DNA from 3 places in the Aneurinibacillus baijiui genome. Region 1 is predicted to be linked to each of the others. Evidence: riboswitches for the same ligand, from Rfam matches in the RefSeq annotation. Region 1 holds a riboswitch; each other region holds the start of a gene.
The links. Region 1 has a riboswitch for thiamine pyrophosphate ahead of tenA (thiaminase II). Riboswitches for the same ligand answer to the same signal wherever they lie in the genome.
Positions count from the first base shown of each region.

Region 2: linked by a shared signal. The riboswitch ahead of AB3351_RS11165 (thiamine phosphate synthase) and the one ahead of tenA (thiaminase II) in region 1 are both predicted to bind thiamine pyrophosphate.
Region 3: linked by a shared signal. The riboswitch ahead of thiT (energy-coupled thiamine transporter ThiT) and the one ahead of tenA (thiaminase II) in region 1 are both predicted to bind thiamine pyrophosphate.

Region 1 is NZ_JBFTXJ020000002.1:361,796-368,649, forward strand. Features, by position in the region: partial or broken gene AB3351_RS05095 (hypothetical protein) at 234-500, shown strand; partial or broken gene AB3351_RS05100 (hypothetical protein) at 401-619, shown strand; partial or broken gene AB3351_RS05105 (S8 family serine peptidase) at 666-869, shown strand; gene AB3351_RS05110 (energy-coupling factor transporter transmembrane component T family protein) at 1,002-1,778, opposite strand; gene AB3351_RS05115 (ABC transporter ATP-binding protein) at 1,744-3,348, opposite strand; gene AB3351_RS05120 (ECF transporter S component) at 3,326-3,925, opposite strand; gene tenA (thiaminase II) at 3,922-4,614, opposite strand; TPP riboswitch at 4,750-4,852, opposite strand; gene AB3351_RS05130 (hypothetical protein) at 5,026-5,616, shown strand; gene AB3351_RS05135 (M28 family peptidase) at 5,702-6,854, opposite strand, start outside.
Region 2 is NZ_JBFTXJ020000005.1:56,945-63,798, reverse strand. Features, by position in the region: gene cimA (citramalate synthase) at 1-153, shown strand, start outside; gene AB3351_RS11185 (fructosamine kinase family protein) at 214-1,083, opposite strand; gene AB3351_RS11180 (thiazole synthase) at 1,083-1,847, opposite strand; gene thiS (sulfur carrier protein ThiS) at 1,854-2,057, opposite strand; gene thiO (glycine oxidase ThiO) at 2,078-3,157, opposite strand; gene AB3351_RS11165 (thiamine phosphate synthase) at 3,154-3,810, opposite strand; TPP riboswitch at 3,886-4,000, opposite strand; gene AB3351_RS11160 (GNAT family N-acetyltransferase) at 4,206-4,769, shown strand; gene AB3351_RS11155 (DEAD/DEAH box helicase) at 4,892-6,256, shown strand; gene AB3351_RS11150 (PadR family transcriptional regulator) at 6,320-6,854, opposite strand, start outside.
Region 3 is NZ_JBFTXJ020000001.1:525,827-532,680, forward strand. Features, by position in the region: gene pepF (oligoendopeptidase F) at 1-115, shown strand, start outside; gene AB3351_RS02525 (redoxin domain-containing protein) at 224-808, shown strand; gene AB3351_RS02530 (DMT family transporter) at 965-1,876, shown strand; gene AB3351_RS02535 (MFS transporter) at 1,880-3,094, shown strand; gene AB3351_RS02540 (phosphotransferase) at 3,163-4,026, opposite strand; gene thiT (energy-coupled thiamine transporter ThiT) at 4,133-4,690, opposite strand; TPP riboswitch at 4,761-4,869, opposite strand; gene AB3351_RS02550 (Na+/H+ antiporter family protein) at 5,078-6,382, shown strand; gene AB3351_RS02555 (hypothetical protein) at 6,443-6,854, opposite strand, start outside.

The DNA.
Region 1 (6,854 bases):
GCCGTGCTGACGGATACTTTCACAACCTGTTTGACTGCCTGTTTAGCTCCCATCCGAACCAAAAGTCGAAGCACGACACCAACCCATTGTCCCTCTCGATCCAGTGTTTGAACAGAAGTTACAGGTGAAGATCCATAAGAAACAGACGCTGTTGAATAGGAAGCAGGCACAAAACTAAGCAGTGTGAACGATAACAGCAAGGATACGCATAAAGAAAGGTTGTTTTAGATACCGGAGTAGATGCATCACACCCTGCTCTTTCTAGGTGGATTGTTTCAGGGTCTGACATGATCCATAACACTTCATCTATCCGCGACGATCACGGACACGGTACTTATATTGCTTCGCTTATTACTGGCATCGATAATGACACACCCTTTTATGGGTATCCTCTGGCGTTAACGTCATGCCGATCAAGGTATTGGATAAACAGCTTAAAGGCTCCTCAGAAAATATGGGAAAAGGAATCCGATGGGCGGTGGACCATGGAGCAGATGTGATTTCTATCAGTGCAGGAGGAGAGGTGGGGTATCCGGCAGTTTATCCGTGTGTGATTGCCGTCACTTCCGTTGACCAGGAGGAAAACAACTCTTTTTTACCAATGAAGAAAAGGAAATAACGATTTCTGCTCCTGGGGAAAACATGATGGGTGCGCGAGTGGGGGCGGCTATATGTCAGCGTCGGGGACATCTGCTGCGGCTGCGTTTGTATCCGGCGTCACAGCGCTGTATGTTGCTAGCCATCCTGATCTAAGTCCGGCAGACATCAGGTCGGCGCTTATCCGAACAGCCAAGGATAAGGGAGAGAAAGGATTTGATCCTGCGTACGGTTACGGCATCTTACAAGAGCCGGATGTTTTCATAAAATAAAAAAGCCACCTCTGTGGGGAGGTGGCCCGACTGCCGGAGATGTCTCGGCCGCTTTTTTCGGAACAAAGTCAAGTGCTCAAAGCCTGCCGGTTCGCGAGGTCATCAGGCAATTTATCAATGGCCGGTGCAGGCTTACATAGACACTGCCCAGGCCCATTGAAGCCAGCCAAAGGAAATGGAAAGCCATACGATGGCAAGCACAGCGCAAAGCAATAAAGCACAATAGGCCCAGTCCATCCCTGATATGCTTGGAACATAATAATACGTCCGCGGCTTCGCACCGTCAAATCCGCGGGCTTCCATCGCTACAGCGACGCGCTCCGCTTTACGGATGCCCTGTGTGAACAGCGGCAGCGTATAGCGGGCAAAGGATTTCAGTCTTCCCTGCGTATGGAAGCCGCGAATGCGATGGGCGGCTTTCATCTGTGCCAGTTCGCTTTGGAACAGCGGGATAAAGCGCAGACCCGCCAGCAGACCGTAGCCCCATTTGGGGGCAAGACGATATTGATGGATTAAGCTCATTACCAATTGTGTCGTATCGGTTGTAGAGGTGAATAAAAGTCCGTACGTAACAAAGCCGAGCATGCGAAATGCGATGGTTAGCCCGTGATACATGCCTTCTGTTGTAACGCGGAACCAGGCAAATTGCCAGACGACATGCACTCCTTTGCCGAATGCGGCCAGCATCCAGAATACGAGTAGGAAGAAGCCGAAGTAAGGAACGATCCGCCGCAGCAAATAGCGCACATTCCAGCCGCCGAACAGCATGCCTATCGCAAGCGCAAGCAGCCACAGCAGCGCGGATGTAATAGGGTCTGCTACCGCCATAAGAAACAGCATGACTATAAGGTGGGCGGTAAGCTTTACTGCTGGATTAATATGCGCCAAGCGTGATGTGCTGCTGTTCATGCTGTCGCCTCCGTTTCCATTCATAAGCGGTTGGCCGGATTAGGCCGGGCAGCGGTGTGCTGCTTGAAAACAGATCATACGGCGCTCCGTCAAAACGGATGGCTCCGTCCGAGATCCAGAGAACTCGGTCGGCGTATTGGTTGACGAGCTCCATATCATGCGTCACCATGACGATGGAGGTACCCTGTTCTTTGCGCTGGGCCAGCCGGGCGAGCAGTTGAGCAGACGTGGCTGCATCCTGTCCGAAGGTTGGTTCGTCAAGCAGCAATACCTTTTGATCAAAAAGCAGCATGGTCGCTACGCTGAGCCGGCGCTTCTGTCCCTGGCTTAAGGTAAAGGGATGGGCGTCACGGTGCGCATCCAGGGCAAATTCATAGAGCAGCCGCATCGTCCGCTCATGAAGAACGGAAGCGTCAATCCCGCGCTGACGTCCGCCAAAAGCAATTTCGTCATACACCCGGTCGGTCACAAACTGAAGCTCCGGGTTTTGAAATACGAAGCCGATCTGCTCGTACAGCTTTTTGGCCGACCATGCATGGAGGGGGCGTCCCATGTAATGAAGCGTGTCCCGTTTTCCTTTTCTCAGGCCAGCTAGCGCTTGCAGCAGGGTGCTTTTGCCTGCCCCATTTTCCCCGATTAGTACTGTCCATTCTCCTTCCCTGATGGAGAAGGAGACAGCATCAAGCACCGGATGGTTGCCGTATCCAAGAGTAAGGTCGGTAGCTGTATAGATTTCTTTATAGTCATTCTTATCACGGTACGAGTCGGCACGTGCCTTGGTACAATGAAGTGAAGCATCCCACGCTTTGGCCAGCGGATGGGACTCGTCCGCTGCGACCTCATCCATTGTGTAGGGAAAGAGGCGGGGACGCCAGATACCTGCTTGCTCCATCTCTTTTTCATAGCGCAGGAGAACTTCCTGCGGTGTACCTTCCCCGATGAGCTGTCCGTTTGCGTTCAGCACAATCACCCGATCCATCCAGTCAATCAATCCGTCAAGCACATGCTCGACAAATACCATGGTTTTTCCTGTTTCTGCAATGGTTTTAAGCTGTGCAAATACATCGCTTCGTCCCTGCGGATCAAGCTGGGCGGTCGGTTCATCGAAAAACAGCACATCGGCTTCCAGCGCCAGCAGGCAAGCAAGGGCCAGCCGCTGCTTCATGCCGCCGGAGAGCGTCTCAATGGGTGTGTGCTTCGGTACAAAAAGACCGGCTTGTTCCATCGCCTGCCCGATGCGTTCGTCCATCTCTGCGCGGGGGATGCAGCGATTTTCTAAGCTAAACGCAATCTCATCTCCAACGGTTAGCATACAGAATTGCGCATCTGGGTCTTGAAACATAACACCGACAGAGGAGGAACGTGTTACAGTTCCCTCCATCTCCGCTTCAATCGCATGAGGAATGATGCCGGATAGCACAGATAGCAGCGTAGACTTTCCACAGCCGGAAGGTCCGAGCAGTAGAACCTTTTCTCCGGGCTGTATGGAAAGGGACAGATCACGCAGCGTATAGACATCAGCATCATAAAAACGGACGGAAAGATTCTTACATGCCAGATGCGGAGTCATAGCCCTCACCCCGCTGTCCTCTGCGCTGCCGCATGATTTCGTATTGACCAAGGATACCGGTTTTCGCCAGTGACTCGGCCAGAACTTTGCCCAGCAGGCCACCTAGGATCATGCCGCTTACGATGCGTAGGGTAAACGTTGCGGTCAGCACACCTGGTGTATAATAGCCGAATCCGTTGGCGATCAGGCTGTATGCCATGCTGCCCACAGCGGCTAAAGCACCTGATAGCATCAGGGTAAATACGTTATATTTTTTATAGCGGAACAAGAAGAAGGCAAGTTCTGCTCCAAGGCCCTGGGCAAAGCCGATCAAAAGGGAAGAGAGGCCGAAGTGACTGCCGGTAAATACCTCCACAGCCGCTGCCGCCAGCTCGGCAATCAGCGCAGCGCCCGGCTTGCGGACAATGAAGGCGACGAGTGGGCTTGCGACCACCCATACACCGAACATAAATTCCGCACCGACCGGTCCTACGAGCGCCGAGATCGGTAGCCACAGTGTAGACCAGCCAAGATAAAGCACTCCGCAGGCGATCGAAAGTACGACCGCCAGCACAACCTCGCGCATTTTCCAGCTCATCGTTTGCTTACCTGTCCGATTTCTACTGGCCATTCCTGTTTCGTATACGCCATATCCCAGAACAAGTATTCCAACTGGCAGCTTGTTAAGAAATGCCGGGTCATTCTTTGTTTTTCCGCTTCATCGGCGTGTTCAGCCCAGCGGTTGAGCCGTTCGCAGAATGCATCTGTGAGCGCGTTCATGGATGCCTCGCCATAAAAAGTAATCCAATCATAGAACGGATGCGCTGGAGATGGATTCACTTCCTTCATCAGCTTTTGGCCGATTTCTAGATACGTCCACGGGCATGGCAGCAGCACGGCGATGATTTCACCAAGCGTGCCTTCATGGGCGACCGTCAGCATATGGCGGGTATAGTGGCTTGCGTTCGGTGCCAACGGATAACCCTGCAGATCTTCATAGCGCACTCCGGCTACGCGGCACAGATTATTGTGCGGGTGGGCTTCTCCGTGCAGCGTAAAGGAAACCTGCTCCGCAAACATTGCCATATCTTCGCGCGCGTCGCATTTAGAGATGGCGATGCCGTAGATGCGGGCGAATGTATTAAGATATTCAAAATCCTGTTTTACATAATGAATAATAGCCTCTTTGTCCAGATCACCGTTGGCAATGCCTTGCACGAATGGGTGAGCAAAAATGGCTTCAAAAATTGGATCGGCCTCCCGGCGAAGCTGTTCAGTAAATGTCATCATACAAATTCCTCCTACGTAGTTGGTTTTTCAAAAGAAGACATTCCACAGGGGCGGCCGTCTCAAAATAAAAAGCCGCTCTATCATAGAGCGGCATACGAGACGAAAAGCATGTGCCAACCATAAAGGCATGGCGTATCATCGCTGCCACTTTCCTACGCTGGTATAATCCAGATCAGGTTCAAAGGGATCAAAGCAGTGCTTTATCTCAGCCATTACGGCACCCCTAGTGGACTTCCTTATGAAATTATCCGTAGAATAGCAGGTTATCTGGAAACTGTCAAATATTTGTCGGTGATTTTAACTTTTTCGCAACTTTTTTCTGTGGGGTTGCATCTATAATGATAGTAGTAATGCTAAAAAATTACGTAAGCATACAGAATGAGCGGTATAAAGAATGGAGACGAAAATATGAATAAGCAACAGGCAGTGCGTATGGGAAACAGAACCGGTATGCGCTGGCTTCTGCTGTGCGCTGGTGTAGTGTTCTTGCTTATCTATGCATCCGGACACGTGCAGAGCTATACGGAAGCAACGACGTATGAGAGGGCGATCCATAGTATCAAAGAAAAGAATTGGCCCGAAGCGCAGCGCTTGCTGCAAGAGGTAACAGATGTTGAGGATGCGAAGACGCTTCTTATATATGTACAGGCAAGGCGGGAGATGACGAATGGCGGGATGGGCGGTTATGCGGCGGCGCTGAGCAGTCTGCATAAAATTCCGGATGACTACCAGGGGGATCTGTATGAAGAAGTCACGGCGCTAAAACGTGATGTGCAAGCGGCTTGGCAGCTAGAGTTGAAGAAGGCGCAGACAGCACAGGACAAGCGCCCCGCACCGAAAGTGGGTATGACAAGAGAGCAGGTTCGTACATCGAGCTGGGGCGCGCCCAAATATATTAACCGGACCGAAACGGAAAACGGCGTGGTAGAACAATGGGTATATCCGGCCTATCGTTTTGTGTATGTAGAAAACGGAAAAGTAACGATTGTTCGGCCTTAGAATAGAAAAAGAAGCGCTCCCTATTTACCAACAAGGAGCGCTTCTTTTTGTTAAAACAACGCTAAGACCACATATAAAAAGGGAATTAGCCTTGTAACTCCACTTCTTTTTTCGGATAGTCTACCTTCTCGATTCGTAAATCACCCGGGCGGGCTGCTTGATAGACAGCGGAGCCGACAATATCCGCTACATTTTTGAGCTTTTCTTTGCTGATCTTATCTAGCGTATCATCTGGACTGTGATACCACGGTTCTACCGGTGCATGGATGAACAGGGCGGATGGAATACCAAGCGCATGGAAGGATTCGTGGTCGCTGCGTCCTTCCTGACCATACGGGAGCACTCCGCTCAGGCGGGAGCTTGCCGCTGCTCCGAGATCGGTCACACGGTTTTTCTCCCCGTCAATTGTATACATGATCAAATCCCCTGCGTCCCGGCTGCCGACCATATCCAATTGGAACATGCCGATTGTGCGCTTGATTTCATCCGGAGTTAGTGTAGCCGCATATTTCTCTGAGCCGATCAGGCCGTTTTCCTCTGCCCCAAAGGTAACGAAGCGAATCTCCGTATCGGTTTTCAATTTGGACATAATGCGTGCTAACTCAAGCGTGACGGCCACGCCGGATGCATCGTCATTAGCGCCTGGTGCTCCCTCTACGGAGTCATGGTGTGAACCGATGATGATCATATCTTTTGTATTTTTCTTGTTGGCATTTGGCTTCTTGGTCGCGATTACGTTATGTGATGTCAGCTTTCTCACTTCCGAACCTGCTACCTTGACTGTAGCCGTTACCGCTTCTCCTGCTTTGAGCTTGGCAGCCAATGCTTCGCCGTCCGCTTTGGTAATCCCCACAGCGGCGACGAAGGAGGCATCGGCGCCGCCTAATGTACCATCAAGTTTGCCATCTACGTTGTTGTAGATAATAATCGCTTTGGCGCCTTGTTTGGCGGCATTTTTTACCTTCTCGCCAAAGGTAAGGCTTCCGCGTTGTACAAGGGCGATTTTGCCTGTCAGGTTTTTGCCTGCCACATCGGCTTCTGTACCAAGCCCTACATCAACCAATTCAGCCGTTACATTTCCGTTAGGTGAATATGTAAACACATGGGCTTCTTTCGCCTCGTTTCCTATATGCAGGGAGACTTCGGAAGGTGCTTTATAGCCTTCGAATTGAAATGGCTGCACGTCAACTTTATAGCCGAAAGATTTGAACTGCTTCTCAATATAGCGTACACTCTGC
Region 2 (6,854 bases), on a different contig from region 1:
AGTTGGAGCACAGTAGGTGTCTCGGCCAATGTGATTGAAGCAAGCTGGGAAGCGCTGCTCGATAGTATGCGTTATGCGCTGATGGGACGTCTCGAAGAAGCGGCCGACATCCGGCTTGATGAGACAGAGAGATACGGAATTTTGAATCATTAAAATAATGAAAGGCGGAGCCACTGCATAGATGGGGCTCCGCCTTTATTATGGCGAGATTTACTATTTGGTATAACGCTGTAGAATACGATCGACAGAAGCACCATAGGATTCGCCAAAAAGCATAAGATGAACGAGTAGATAATAGAGCTGATAGAACGGCTTCCGCTCTTTGTAGCCAGCATGGTCAAGCGGATTCACTTCATTATATGCATCATAAAATGCGGATGGAAAGCCTCCAAATAGTTCGGTCATTGCCATGTCCTGTTCGCGATCTCCATAGGAAGACGCGGGATCGATCAATACAGGCGTAGAGCCGGTCTCATCCTCTGTGCTCATCCAGTTGCCGCTCCATAGGTCGCCGTGCAGAAGGGAGGGAAGAGGATTGTGGTTAAGCCAGCGATTGATTTGTGCACAGAGAGTCTCAAGCCTATGAAGCCGCTTGCTTGGCCAATCCTGTTTTCCGAGATGTAAGAACATGCCCAACCGCTTCTCAGCATACAGCTTCGCCCAATTATCGCTCTGTCCCTTCGGCTGTGGCAGACGACCGATAAAGCCACCCTGCTCCTGTCCATAACTTTCGCCCGTACAGCGATGCTGCCAAGCAAGCCCGTGTCCAAGCGCCTTAGCTGCGCTGCCTGATTTATGACCAGGCTCGATCCATTCGAGCAGCAGGAAATCGTCGTCCGCTTCTCTAACAACCGGTACATATACACCGGTACGGTGTTTCTCATGTGCATTGCGCAATAACGCCAGTCCACGGCTCTCCCAGGCAAAAAAGCCTGGCGGAGCATTCAATCTCCACTTGAGAAAGCAGCGCTCTCCATTGATGCGTACGGCTGCCGCTTCACATATATCTCCTCCGCTTACAGGTTCCTCAATCGTTACCTCATATGCTGCAAGTTTTCTAAGAAGCTGAGCGGGTATGCTCATTACATGCTCATGCCTTCCATTGGACTGCTTGCCTGCGCATACCGTTTTCTTGGAATTCGCCCTCCTTCATAGCCTAGCCGCCCTGCTTTGGCCGCAAGCATCATCGCTTCTGCCATTTTAACTGGATCGGCGGCACCGGCTACGGCTGTATTAAGCAGAACGCCATCAGCCCCAAGCTCCATGGCAATCGCTACATCGGATGGAGTTCCAATCCCTGCATCGATAATAATCGGAACGCGTGCTTCCTCAATGATGATGCTTAAATGAAGCGGATTGAGAATACCTTGGCCGCTGCCGATCGGGGAGGCGCCAGGCATGACTGCATGAGCGCCTGCTTCCTGTAGATGACGCGCTAGCACAGGATCATCATTCGTATAGGGAAGAACGATAAATCCATCTTCGACAAGAACTTTTGTTGCCTCTAAAGTTGCAAGCGGATCAGGCAGGAGGGTTTTCATATCTGCGATGACTTCGACTTTAATCATATCGCACAAGCCTGAAGCACGAGCAAGACGTGCAATGCGTACCGCTTCTTCCGCAGTGCTTGCTCCGGCTGTATTAGGCAGGAGCTTGTATTTCTTCAGATCAAGCTGTTCTAAAAAATTCGGTTGTGCCGGGTCATAAATATTCATCCGGCGTACCGCGAAAGTAAGAATCTCTGTTTCCGAGACATCCACGGCACGGCGCTGGATATCAAAATCCGCAAATTTGCCTGTGCCAAGCAGGAGTCGGGATGAGAAAGTATAAGGTCCAATTGTGAGCATTATCGATCAACCTCCACCAACGAAATGTACAAGCTCAATTATGTCACCGTCTGTAAGTGCTGTACTTGTGTGCTGTTGTTTTTGCAGGATGTCGCGGTTGATTTCCACCACGACGATACGATCGGCTAGATGCAGGTATTCAAGCAGTTGTTGGACATTTACTATGGTGCTTGGTACATTTTGCACTTCGCCATTAATCGTGAGTGTCATGAGAGTGATGCCTCCTAACTTTATAAGGTTGCGTGTGCATCTCCTGTTACCATATCAGCGATGATCTTTCCGGTAAGCGGACTGAGAAGAATTCCATTGCGATAATGTCCGGTAGCGGCCAATACATTCGCATAGGAAGCGATCGGGCCGCAATATGGCATACCGTCCTCTGTTTGTGGACGTAGACTGGCCCATGCTTTTTCTAACGGGCAGTTCTTAAGTTCAGGCAGGAGTCGAATGGCTTTTGCCATGAGCGCCTGCAGCCCATCGATAGTCAGACGGCTGTCAAATCCGCAATCAGCAGACGAGGCTCCAATCAGTAGACGATTGCCATCTTTGGGTACGATATAGCAGCCGTCGGCATACATTGTTTTTTGTACGGGCTGCCGCATTGATAGGACAGAGAAAGCCTCGCCTTTAATCGGAAAGACGGCAAGAGTCAGACCAAGCATATGTGCGATGCGTCCGCTCCAGGCTCCGGCGGCTAGAACATATTGTTTTGCCGTCCATTTACCGCGCGAAGTCACGATGCCAGTAACATGCTCGCCCTCCTGTTCGATATGAAGCACTTCACAATGTTCCACAAGCTCCGCTCCATGGCGGGCGGCGGCAACTGCAAAGGCTCTCGTTAAATCAGGTGCAGAAACCTGGGTATCATCTGGCAGATACAGAGCTCCGGCAATCTCACGGCTTACTTTAGGTTCCATCTTAATCACATCCGGCTGGTCCAGCCAGTCAGCACGAAGGCCGTGTGTTTGCTGCCAGCAACCGCGCTGCTTAAGAGCTGCGGCCTCCTCGGTGGTCCAAGCAATACGAAGCATCCCGGATTCATTTAAGCCGATATCAATATCGGACGCCGCCCTAAGCTCTTCTGCCAATTCCTTGAACATCGCCCGGCTTCTGAGCGACAGATCAACGAGCGGTCCTGGTTCGGTAAATTCTACTTGAGCACCGAGCATGCCTCCTGCCGCACTTGAAGCGTGCGCACCGATCGTGTCCCGTTCCAAGACAGCGACCTTTTTTCCACGCTTAGAGAGCTGATAGGCGATAGAGACGCCGATGACTCCGCCCCCGACAATAATCACATCATACGTATTCATTTTCTTTTTTCCTCCCTGTTAGGAGGCCACGCATACCTGGGGGGTACGCGCGCATCCTGGATAGCCTGATGAAATTCCTTCACAGAAAGTACCGGATCGATCGACTGCATAACGGCGGATAATGCTGCAATACCCGTACATCCAGTTGCAAGCACATCCGCCGCACGATCTGGTGTAATACCTCCAAGCGCAATGACAGGCAAGTCGATGCTTTCGGCCATCTCTTGAAGTAGTTCAAGTCCACGACCCGGCTGGCCAAGCTTTGAAGCGGAGGGGAAAATATGTCCGTATAGTACATAATCGGCCCCTGCCGCCTCAGCAGCTTTTGCTTCAGATAGACTATGAACAGATACACCAAGTAATTGAGTAGGAGCCAGTTGGCGAAGTACGGCGGCTGGCATGCTATGGTAGGTGGCCTGGATGGCTGCCGCTCCGCTTGCTTGTGCGATATCTGCACGGTCATTAATTGCGAGCTTAGCGGAGGGGATACCAGACGCTGTTATTTGTTGCACCCATTCCCACAGTTCTTTGGCTGTCTTCTCTTTCTCACGCAGGTGAAAAAGATCAACATACGGATGAATTTGTGCCGCAATTCGGCAGACGACTGTAAGCGGCTGCGTGCCGCTGCTGAGTACGTGAAAAGCATGCCGCATTTTTGTACCTCCAAGCGTAAAATAAAAAAGCCGGGACCCTATATGGGACCCGGCTTGCCTGCATTGTATAAAATGCTTGTCTGCCGCCTACTTTCCTACGCTGGTACAAACCAGATCAGGTCCCAAGAGTTTAGAAACTTCATCGCGTTTCATTCTCAGCCCGGCTCATCGGGTTCCCCTAGTAGTACTTTCTTTGCTATTGAATTTTTTTCATTATAACAAATCTGAATAAGAATGGAGAAGAAAATTTTAAAAAACTTCTGTACATATGATGTGTGTGCTTTTATAAAATGGCCGCAACAAGTTTGCTTCGATGTAATAACCCTTCTCTTCCTGAGGTAATATACTACTAACTTGTTTGCTAGGTTATTCACTCAGGAGCGGAGGAGATTAGCATGAAGATCAAAAGAAAACAACAGGATACGTTTCGGAAAATCTGGCTATATCGTTTAAAAAATAATAAAACCATGATACTCAGACAGGCGATGGAAGAAGATGCGCGACATATTATTCATCGTCTGCATCGTGTGCTTGATGACGGTATCTACCTAGAAGAAGAAAAAGAGACGATGAACAGCGCAGAAGAGGAGGCCGCTTTAATTGGCCGCATGAAGCAGGAGGGGAGTCTGTACGCTGTGGCTGAATTTGGAGAAGTCATTGCTGGTGTGGCACAAATTAAGCGCGGCACTTTAGAGATGAATCGCCATATAGGTACATTTCGTATTTGGCTTGGACCGGAATTTCAGGGCTATGGCATCGGGTCGAAGCTGATGGATTATGCACTGCAATGGGCCGAGCATCAGAAGCTAGAGAAGGTGTGCCTTGATGTATTTGCGGATAACGAACGAGCCATTGAGATGTACAAGAAGTACGGCTTTGTTATTGAAGGTCGCCGCAAGGCCCAGTTTATCCTAGATGATAAGCATGTAGATGAAGTATTCATGAGCAAATTCATGTAACAAAGCGCAGGCACAAAACGGAATGACCGTTTGTGCCTGTTTTCCTTTTTTGGGTAGAAATTATAGAGAGACTTCGGGTAGAATAAGAAATAGTTTGTTTTTGCAGAGAAAGGAAGGAAATCATGAATTCATTCATAGCTTTTCAGCTGAAGCCGGAGATTCTGCAAGGTATTGCAGATTTATATTATAAAGAGCCAACTCCAATTCAAGCACAGGCGATTCCGCTGGCCCTTGAAGGCAAAGATGTTCTCGGACAAGCGCAGACAGGTACAGGGAAGACGGCTGCATTCGTTATCCCTATGCTTCAGAAGCTTGACCCAGATAAAAAAGATGTACAGGCGCTTGTGATGACACCAACGCGCGAGCTGGCTATTCAAATTGCCGAAGACATTGCTGATTTAGGCAAGCATATGGGAATTAGCGTATTGTCGCTGCACGGTGGACAGGATATTATGCGCCAGATCAGCAAGCTCTCCAAGCATGTGGACATTGTTGTAGGAACCCCAGGTCGGATTCTTGACCATCTGCGCCGAGAGACGCTTCATTTTGGACGGATTCATACGCTGGTCCTTGACGAAGCCGATAAGATGTTGGAGATGGGCTTTGTAGAAGAGGTAGAAGAAATCTTTATCCAGACCACCCACCAGAAGCAGGTCCTTCTATTCTCGGCAACTGTTCCGGATGGTGTTCGCCGTCTGGCGCATCGTTTTATGCGGGAGCCGCAAATTGTGCGCGTTGAGAAAAAGCAGATGACAGCAGAGAATACGAAAGAATCCTATTATGTAGTCAATCAGAGCGAGAAACTGGACGTGCTGATGAAGCTTGTAGGAGAGGCTAGGCCTTATCTGGCAGTCATCTTTGCCAATACGAAGCAGCGGGTTAATGAGCTGGTTCGCCGTCTACAGGAGAACGGTATCGAAGCCGAAGCGCTGCACGGTGATCTTAGCCAGAAAAAGCGTGAACAGGTAATGGATCTTTTTCGTGAGGCGAAATTTCAATATCTTGTGGCAACGGATATTGCTGCCCGGGGATTGGATGTAGAGGGGATTACCCACGTATTCAACTATGACATGCCTTCAGATGTAGAAAGCTATATTCATCGTGTAGGTCGAACAGGACGTGCAGGACAAGAGGGGGAAGCCATCTCGCTCATCTCTCCGCGTCAGAAGCAGTGGTTCGATCGCTTTTCCCGCTCCATTAGCGGCGGTGTTGAGCAGAAGTTCTTAGGCGGTAAAAAACGCGAGGAACGCAAAGTGCGCCGGAGAGTCGAAACTGCTGCTGAGGTTACGGAACAGGAGCGGCAGGCAGATGAACGAAGCGCGGAGAAAAAGCCGGCGGCCAAGCCGCAGGGCGGACGTGCCAAGGCGCAGCCAGCCAAAGTAAAGCCTGGCTACAAGAAAAAAATCCGTCTGGAAAAGGAAAAACAGCAGCGTAAAGAGCGCCGTAAATCCATTCAGGATTCATATAAGAAAAGAAAGAAAAAATAATGAAAAAACCGGGACGGAGGCTTTATTTAGCCGCTGTTCCGGTTTTTTTGTGCGAAAAGCGTGTTATGTTGCCTCCGTCGCTGTGTTATCGAGTAAGCGGAGCGCCCACCGGCACCATGCAATCTCTTCTTCCTCCTGCCTCAGCTTCCGCTCAAAGATTAGATAGCGTCCGAAATGCTTGGAGGCCATATTCTCGATATCTTGGCCGTATTCTTTTTTCATCTTTTCAATATCCTGCCTACGAAACAGGATTTTTTCCTCAAAGCTTTCGATACGCTCATGGAACAGACGTTTTGCTGTAGCAGGATCGGTCAGTCTGATGGAATAGACTTTAGCAAGGAATTCATCCCGGATTACCGGAGGTGCGGGAGATTCGGCAATCCACTCCCTAAGTAAAGACGTGCCTTTGTCTGTAATGGAATATATCTTTTTATCAGGTTTTCCCGTCTGTTCGACATGAATAAACGTTACAAGCCCATTTTGTTCAAGCTTGGTAAGTAGTGGATAGATTTGGCTGTGCTTGGCCTGCCAGAATATTTCTAGCTTTTGTGTTAATTCATAACCTGAGCATGCTTTACGTGCAAGCATACCCAATAGA
Region 3 (6,854 bases), on a different contig from region 1:
CGATGTATTAAAAGCGGCAGGGGTTGATGTATCCACATCAAAGCCGGTCGATGATGCGATAAAAGTATTTGAAGAAACACTAAATGAATTGGAGAAGCTGGTAAACGAAAAATAATGAAGGAATTTACAGTGGACCCTCCGTGCCTTGTGTGCGGTGTGGTCCGTTTTTTTGCTATACTATGAATAGAATATATCACCAGAGTTTAGGAAAGGATGGAAGTCCGTGAAAAACATTGCAGCCCTGCTTGTACTATTTGCGCTTGTCGGTGGCGTGCTGTATGGTACGATGGGCAAAAAGGAAACAGATGAACAGACACCACCGACGGCTGCATCCAGCGGAGAGGTTAGCGCAGAAAAAGCAGAACCCGCTGCAAAAGTCGGAGTAAAAAAGGGCAATCTGGCACCGGATTTTACGTTGGATACGTTAGACGGCAAGACAATACGTCTCTCGGAGCTGCGAGGTAAGACCGTCATTATGAATATATGGGCGACATGGTGTCCGCCATGCCGGAAGGAGATTCCAGATATGGTGGCGTTCTATGAGAAGGCAAAGGGTGAGCAGGTGGAGATTTTAGCTGTGAATCTGACAGAAACAGAAAGCAGTATACCCAATGTCAAGCGCTTTGTGGAAGGGATGGAGATGCAATTCCCAATATTATTGGACAAAAAATCAAAAGTCGCCAATCTGTATGAAGCGACGGTTGTACCGACCAGCATCATCATTGATAAGGATGGGATCATCCAAGACATCGTGACCGGACCGATGACCCAAGCCATGATGAAGGAGCTTGTCGCAAAATCAAAGTAATACATATCCCATCTTCTCACGATGGCAGGACTTCGTGAGAAGATGGGATTTTTATTTGGGATGAGCCGATAGCTACTAACAAAAAGATAGTGTGAAAAGGAAAAAGCTGATATGCTTAGGAGAATAAAGTAAAAGAGAGAAGAGGAGATGGGCGGGGTGTGGAAGTTCTATCTGCTGCTTTTATGCACGAGTGTGCTATGGGCGGGGAATTTTGTTGCCGGAAAGTTTCTTGTGGGTCATGCGTCGCCGCTTGTGCTGACCGATATGCGTTGGATTGCGGCTATTATTTGCTTGATACCGATCGTATGGTGGAAAGATAAGAAGCTTTTGCCGGCGCGTCAGGCGCTTGGATCGTTGATCTGGATGGGATTTACGGGTATTGTTCTATTTAATTTATTTATGTTTCTTGCGCTTGAACGTACAACAGCCGATAATGTCGGGCTTTTATCTGCACTCAATCCGGTGGCGATTGCCATCGTTTCGTTTTTTTTGCTGAAGGAGAGGATGTCAGGGCGTCAGATTATTGGCATGCTCGTATCCTTGCTTGGTGTTGTGGTTGTAATTTCGCATGGGGATATTGGTCGTATCCTGCGGTTTCATCTTAATGTGGGTGATGTATACATGATTTGTGCGGTGGCGAGCTGGGGTTTTTACTCAGTGGCTGGACGGCGGGCGATGCAATACGTATCTCCGTACATGTCTACGCTATGGGCCGGTATATTTGGTGTGATGATGCTGATTCCCTTCACCGCCACATCGTTTACAATTGTGAACCCGGACCCCGCTTTTTGGATTGCGACCGTGTATGCGAGTGTCGGGGCGACAGTGCTTGCGATGCTGTTCTGGAATATTGGCGTGCAACGGGTGGGAGGAACGAAGTCAGGCGTCTTCCTGAACTTTAACCCGATCTTTACCGCCATGCTATCCTTCTGGCTGCTTGGTGAGGTGATGACGGCAGTGCAGTATGCCGGAGCCGTTTTGGTGATTTGCGGCGTCTACTTGTTTACTGCGCCGTCACGCAAAGTCAAGCCAAGGGCGTCAACAGAGCCTGTGAAAGCAGAGGTGTAGAAGGTGAATACAAGTCTGGTTACAAATTATAAAATTCTTTGGATTATTTGTTTCGCTCATCTGCTCAATGATATGGTGACAGCGATTGTACCTGCGATGCTGCCGCTATTCAAGCGTTCGATGGATCTGTCTTATATGCAGCTTGGTGGAATCGTCTTCGTTGCTACGGTTAGTGCGTCTTTTTTACAGCCGTTGATCGGCCTGTTCACAGATAAACGTCCGATGCCGTACCTGCTGCCGGTCGGTGCGCTGATTGCCGGTTTTGGCGTCGTAGGAATTTCGCAGGCGATGACATATGAATCTGTGCTGTTGATGGTTCTCTTGATTGGGATTGGTTCGGCGGTATTCCATCCGGAGGCTTCAAAGGTTACACATATTGCTGCCGGTGTGCGCAAGGGAATGGCCCAATCGATTTTTCAGGTTGGCGGCAATGCCGGACAAGCGCTTGGGCCGCTTGCCATTGCCATGCTGTTCATTCCGCTGGGGCAGGCTGGTGCGCTCTGGTTTATTATTCCGTCGATGTTGACGATTGTTAGCCTGTCTATGGTAGCACGCTGGTATCAGCTGCGTATTCCCGAGATTGCAATCAAAGGAAAGGCCATGGACGGGGAGAATCAATACGGGGCGCTCACATTGCTGGTGGTTGTGGTGATGATGCGTTCGTGGATTCACAGCGGGATTGCCAGCTTTCTGCCGCTCTACATTACAGAAGCGCGCGGGCTGTCGATTGCAACGGCGCAGTATTACGCATTTGTTTTCTTAGTGGCCGGCGCGCTTGGTACATTCCTTGGTGGTGCACTATCCGATAAATTCAGCGAAAGGAAGATCCTTCTGTTTTCTATGGCAGGTTCGATCCCGTTTACGCTTCTGATCCCGTTTTTGGACGGATGGCTGTTATATGTGAATACGTTCGTGCTAGGCTTTATCAGCTTAAGCAGCTTTGCGGTCACGGTGGTATATGCGCAGCGGCTTGCACCGGGCAAGATCGGTCTTGTATCGGGCCTGATGATTGGGCTTGCGATTGGCGCGGGCGGTGTCGGTGCGACGGTGCTCGGATTTCTTGCAGATAAGATCGGATTGATCACAGTAATTGAATTGCTTATTATTTTCCCTATTCTCGGTGTCGTGCTAGGGTTCAAGCTTCCCGATATGGGAATACGAGGAAGCAAACCGCCTGTACAAGTAGACAAAGCCGACAACGTACGCAATTTTGGATAAGTAGATAGGACGTGCCGATCAATATTCTGATCGGCACGTTTTTTAGTAAGAGAGAAAAGAAATCCTGCTTACACAAGACTTTTCCAATACGACCATGCGGTAAGATAGTGCGACAAATCTTGCGGATGATGCTTCCTGCATGCTGCCAAACGACAATAGAGAGCAATCAGCACTTCCTCCCGCAGCCATGCAGGATCGTTAGCTCTTGCGGGATACAGATGGATAGCGGCAGGTATGATCGCATCAAGAACCAGCTCATCCGGTGAGGAACAGAATGCGAATGTAAGGTCATATATAGGTGGACCAAGTACCGGGATGGGGTCGATGATCCCTTGCAGGTCTCCCTGACTATCAAATAAAAAGTTATGGATGCCGCAGTCTCCATGAAGCAGATAAGGATCAGCATTCCCGCATAGTCTTGAGGAATCTTGTGCTGCTTTTTGTACCATCTCAAAGTCTGTGTCAGGTACACAACCTGAAACGAATGGCTTCGCTTCAGTAATGCGTTTGATGAGAAAGTCAGACCATGATGAAGATGGCTCATCTGCCCAGCCCCAGCCGTATAAACTCCTGCACGGCTGATAGAAGTGAAACAGATGGGTAGAAAGAGTATGCAATAACTTGGTTTTTGCGCCCGGATGGTAGTTATGGTTGTCTGGTATGTATGTATAGATAACGTATCGCTGCATTGGATCGACATAGTATAGATCCGGCAGGATAGAAACATGTTTGTATGCAGTAAGAAATGCGGAAGTGACTTCAATTTGTTTTCTGTCCTCCGTTTTAATTACAAAAAGCGCATTGTTATCACATGATAGGATGCCAACTATGCTGGCAGTCGTTCCAGACATGGAGGTAAAGGTAACATTTTCTTGCGGGAGTACTTTTTTTTGCTGCAGTTCTTTGATGAAGGTTTGGATAGCGCTGTCCATGCTTGCGTCCTTCTTTCTAATGGATTGTTTTATAATAAAAGAACGCAGCCAAAAAGGATGCGTTCATCTTTGTATACTTATTCGTGCTGGCTGATGCATGTCTTGACTAGCGTGACAGGGAGTGCGGCGTAAGCAGAGAAGCACGCGTCGATAAGAGGAGCAGAATGACCGCACTATTAATCAAAATCTCCGGCACAAGATAGGAAATGTTATACAAAAGAGAATACCAGGCGACCGGCATGCCTTCAGGTGCAAAACTCCCGAACCAGATGACACCGGAAGCGAAATGGCAGGTGAAGCGAAGCACAGCGGCAAGCGTAATGCCTGCTACCGCGCGTGCAAGCGTGGTAGTTTTACCTGCGATGCGGGCGGCGAACAACCCGGACAGCCCAATTGCGGCATACGGGATTGGGTAGTCAAGCAGCACCTGAATCGGGTGATAGATGGAGCCGCCAATCATCAGTTTTAGCAGACCAACAATTAGTCCGGCGATCAATCCGGCCTTTATGCCGCGGCGAAAAGAGAGCAGCACAATCGGAATCATCACAAGTGAGATGGAACCGCCCTGCGCCCAGAAACCGCCAAATTGGATAAAACTCAATGCATATGCCATTGTAGCCATGATCGCTGTCTCTACCATAATAAGCAATCGTTCATTTCTCATTATTTGATCCTCCTTCTATGTGTAATCAATGCAAAAAAAGCGCCCTTCCCGCTGTCGAGAAGTGCGCATGTGCACATCGTTTGAACTTTCCTACGCTGGCATCATCCAGATCAGGTGAGTAAGGGTTCTGAGTGCGGGAACTCAATCTCAGCCGACAGGCGGCACCCCCAGTTCAATATCGTATGGAATTATAACGTAAAAGACTGGATTTATTGTAGCATATTCTATACACCTGGCAAAGTCTGTGCTGTGAAAAAAGAAGTGTACAGAAAGAATTTAGAAAAATCTATATGATACATCAATTAAAAAAAGTTAGGATTTGCTTGTCAGAAATCCTTTAGTATGGTATAACTTCATCTGTCTACCACACTAAAGGGGGAACCGGAGTTGTTTAATGCAGTTGTTGTGTCTGTGTTCGTCGTTGTGGTGTTGTCTCTGCTGCGGATCAACGTTATATTCGCGTTGATTGCCGCTTCAATTACGGCTGGTCTGATTGCAGGATTGCCGTTGACGGAGACGATTTCTACAATGATTAATGGAATGAGCGGACAGATGGAGACCGCGCTTAGCTATGTACTGCTCGGAATGTTTGCGGTCATGATTGCGCGTTCGAATATTACATCGATTCTTGTAAAGAAATTAATTGGCATATTGCGAGGCAAGCGGGGAGTGTTGCTTGTGACGATCGCTGTTGTGGCGAGTTTATCGCAAAATGCGGTCCCTGTGCATATTGCTTTTATTCCTATTTTAATTCCACCGCTGCTCTCTTTATTTAACCAGATGAAGATTGACCGCCGCGCGATTGCCTCTGCGCTGACATTCGGCCTGCAGGCACCTTATATTATGATCCCGGCAGGATTCGGTCTGATCTATCATCGTATTGTCGTCAATGAGATGGAGAAGAATGGAATGAGTATGGGGTTATCCATGTTTCCTAAAGCGATGCTTATTCCGGGTCTGGGGATGATACTAGGCCTTCTTGTTGCTTTATTCATTACGTATCGTAAGCCAAGAAAATATATCGATAAAGAAAATGTACTTGCTCCTTCAACCAATCAGGAAGAATCGACCACATTTACTTATAAGCATGCGTTAACGCTTGTATCGATTGCAGGGGCATTGAGCGTTCAACTATGGACAGAATCGCTTGTGCTTGGCACACTCTCAGGTATTCTATTAATGTTTCTCTTCCGTGTGGTTCGTTTGCCGGAAGGTGATGACGTAGTACAGCGGGGCGTAGCGATGATGGGATTCATTGCTTTTGTTATGCTGCTTGCATCCGGCTATGCTTCGGTGCTTCAAGAGACAGGTGCGGTGAAAGAGCTGGTCGCAGCAAGTGGAGATGCGCTGCAGGGCAGTCAATTGATCGCTGCTGCACTTATGCTCTTGATCGGGCTGCTTATTACGATGGGAATCGGTTCTTCATTTGGAACGGTGCCGATTATTGCTGCCATTTTTGTTCCGCTCTGTTCTGAATTGGGCTTCTCTATGCTGGCAACGGCTGCGTTGATCGGTACAGCGGGCGCGCTTGGCGATGCGGGATCACCTGCTTCAGACAGTACGCTTGGGCCAACTTCAGGGTTGAATGCTGACGGACAGCATCATCATATATGGGATACGTGTGTACCGACATTTTTGCATTACAATATTCCGTTATTTGTTTTTGGTCTAATCGCAGCTATGGTATTATAAGAAAAGCGTCGAGTCCGCTTAGGCGAGACTGCGACGCTTTTTTATAACGTAAGAAGCAGGCTATGCGATTTTTAAGCTAACAACGAGAACAACACCCAATACAAGGACGGCAGAACCAGCCATCAGGCGTACATAATTGGCAAGCATTTTCTTGCGCAGTTTCGCATTGTCAGCCCCTGCTTGATTGAGCACTTTTTTCTTAAAGCGATTGCCGTAGAATGTAATCAGACCGATGGAGAGCAGAACGATCAGCGATCCGGTATCTTGCATGAAGCGCAGCCAGAAGGCGGTCTCTTGTCCCATCAAGCCTAAGTTGAGCATCATCATAAGACCGCTTACCATGACGATGAGTGCACTTGGATTTAACAGCCAGTTAACGATTGTAATGAGGGAGCGAACAATGCCTTCTGTTTCTTGTGAGCCGCCTCGCTTATTAAGGGTGTACAGAACGAGAGCTAAAGAAAGCAGTCCG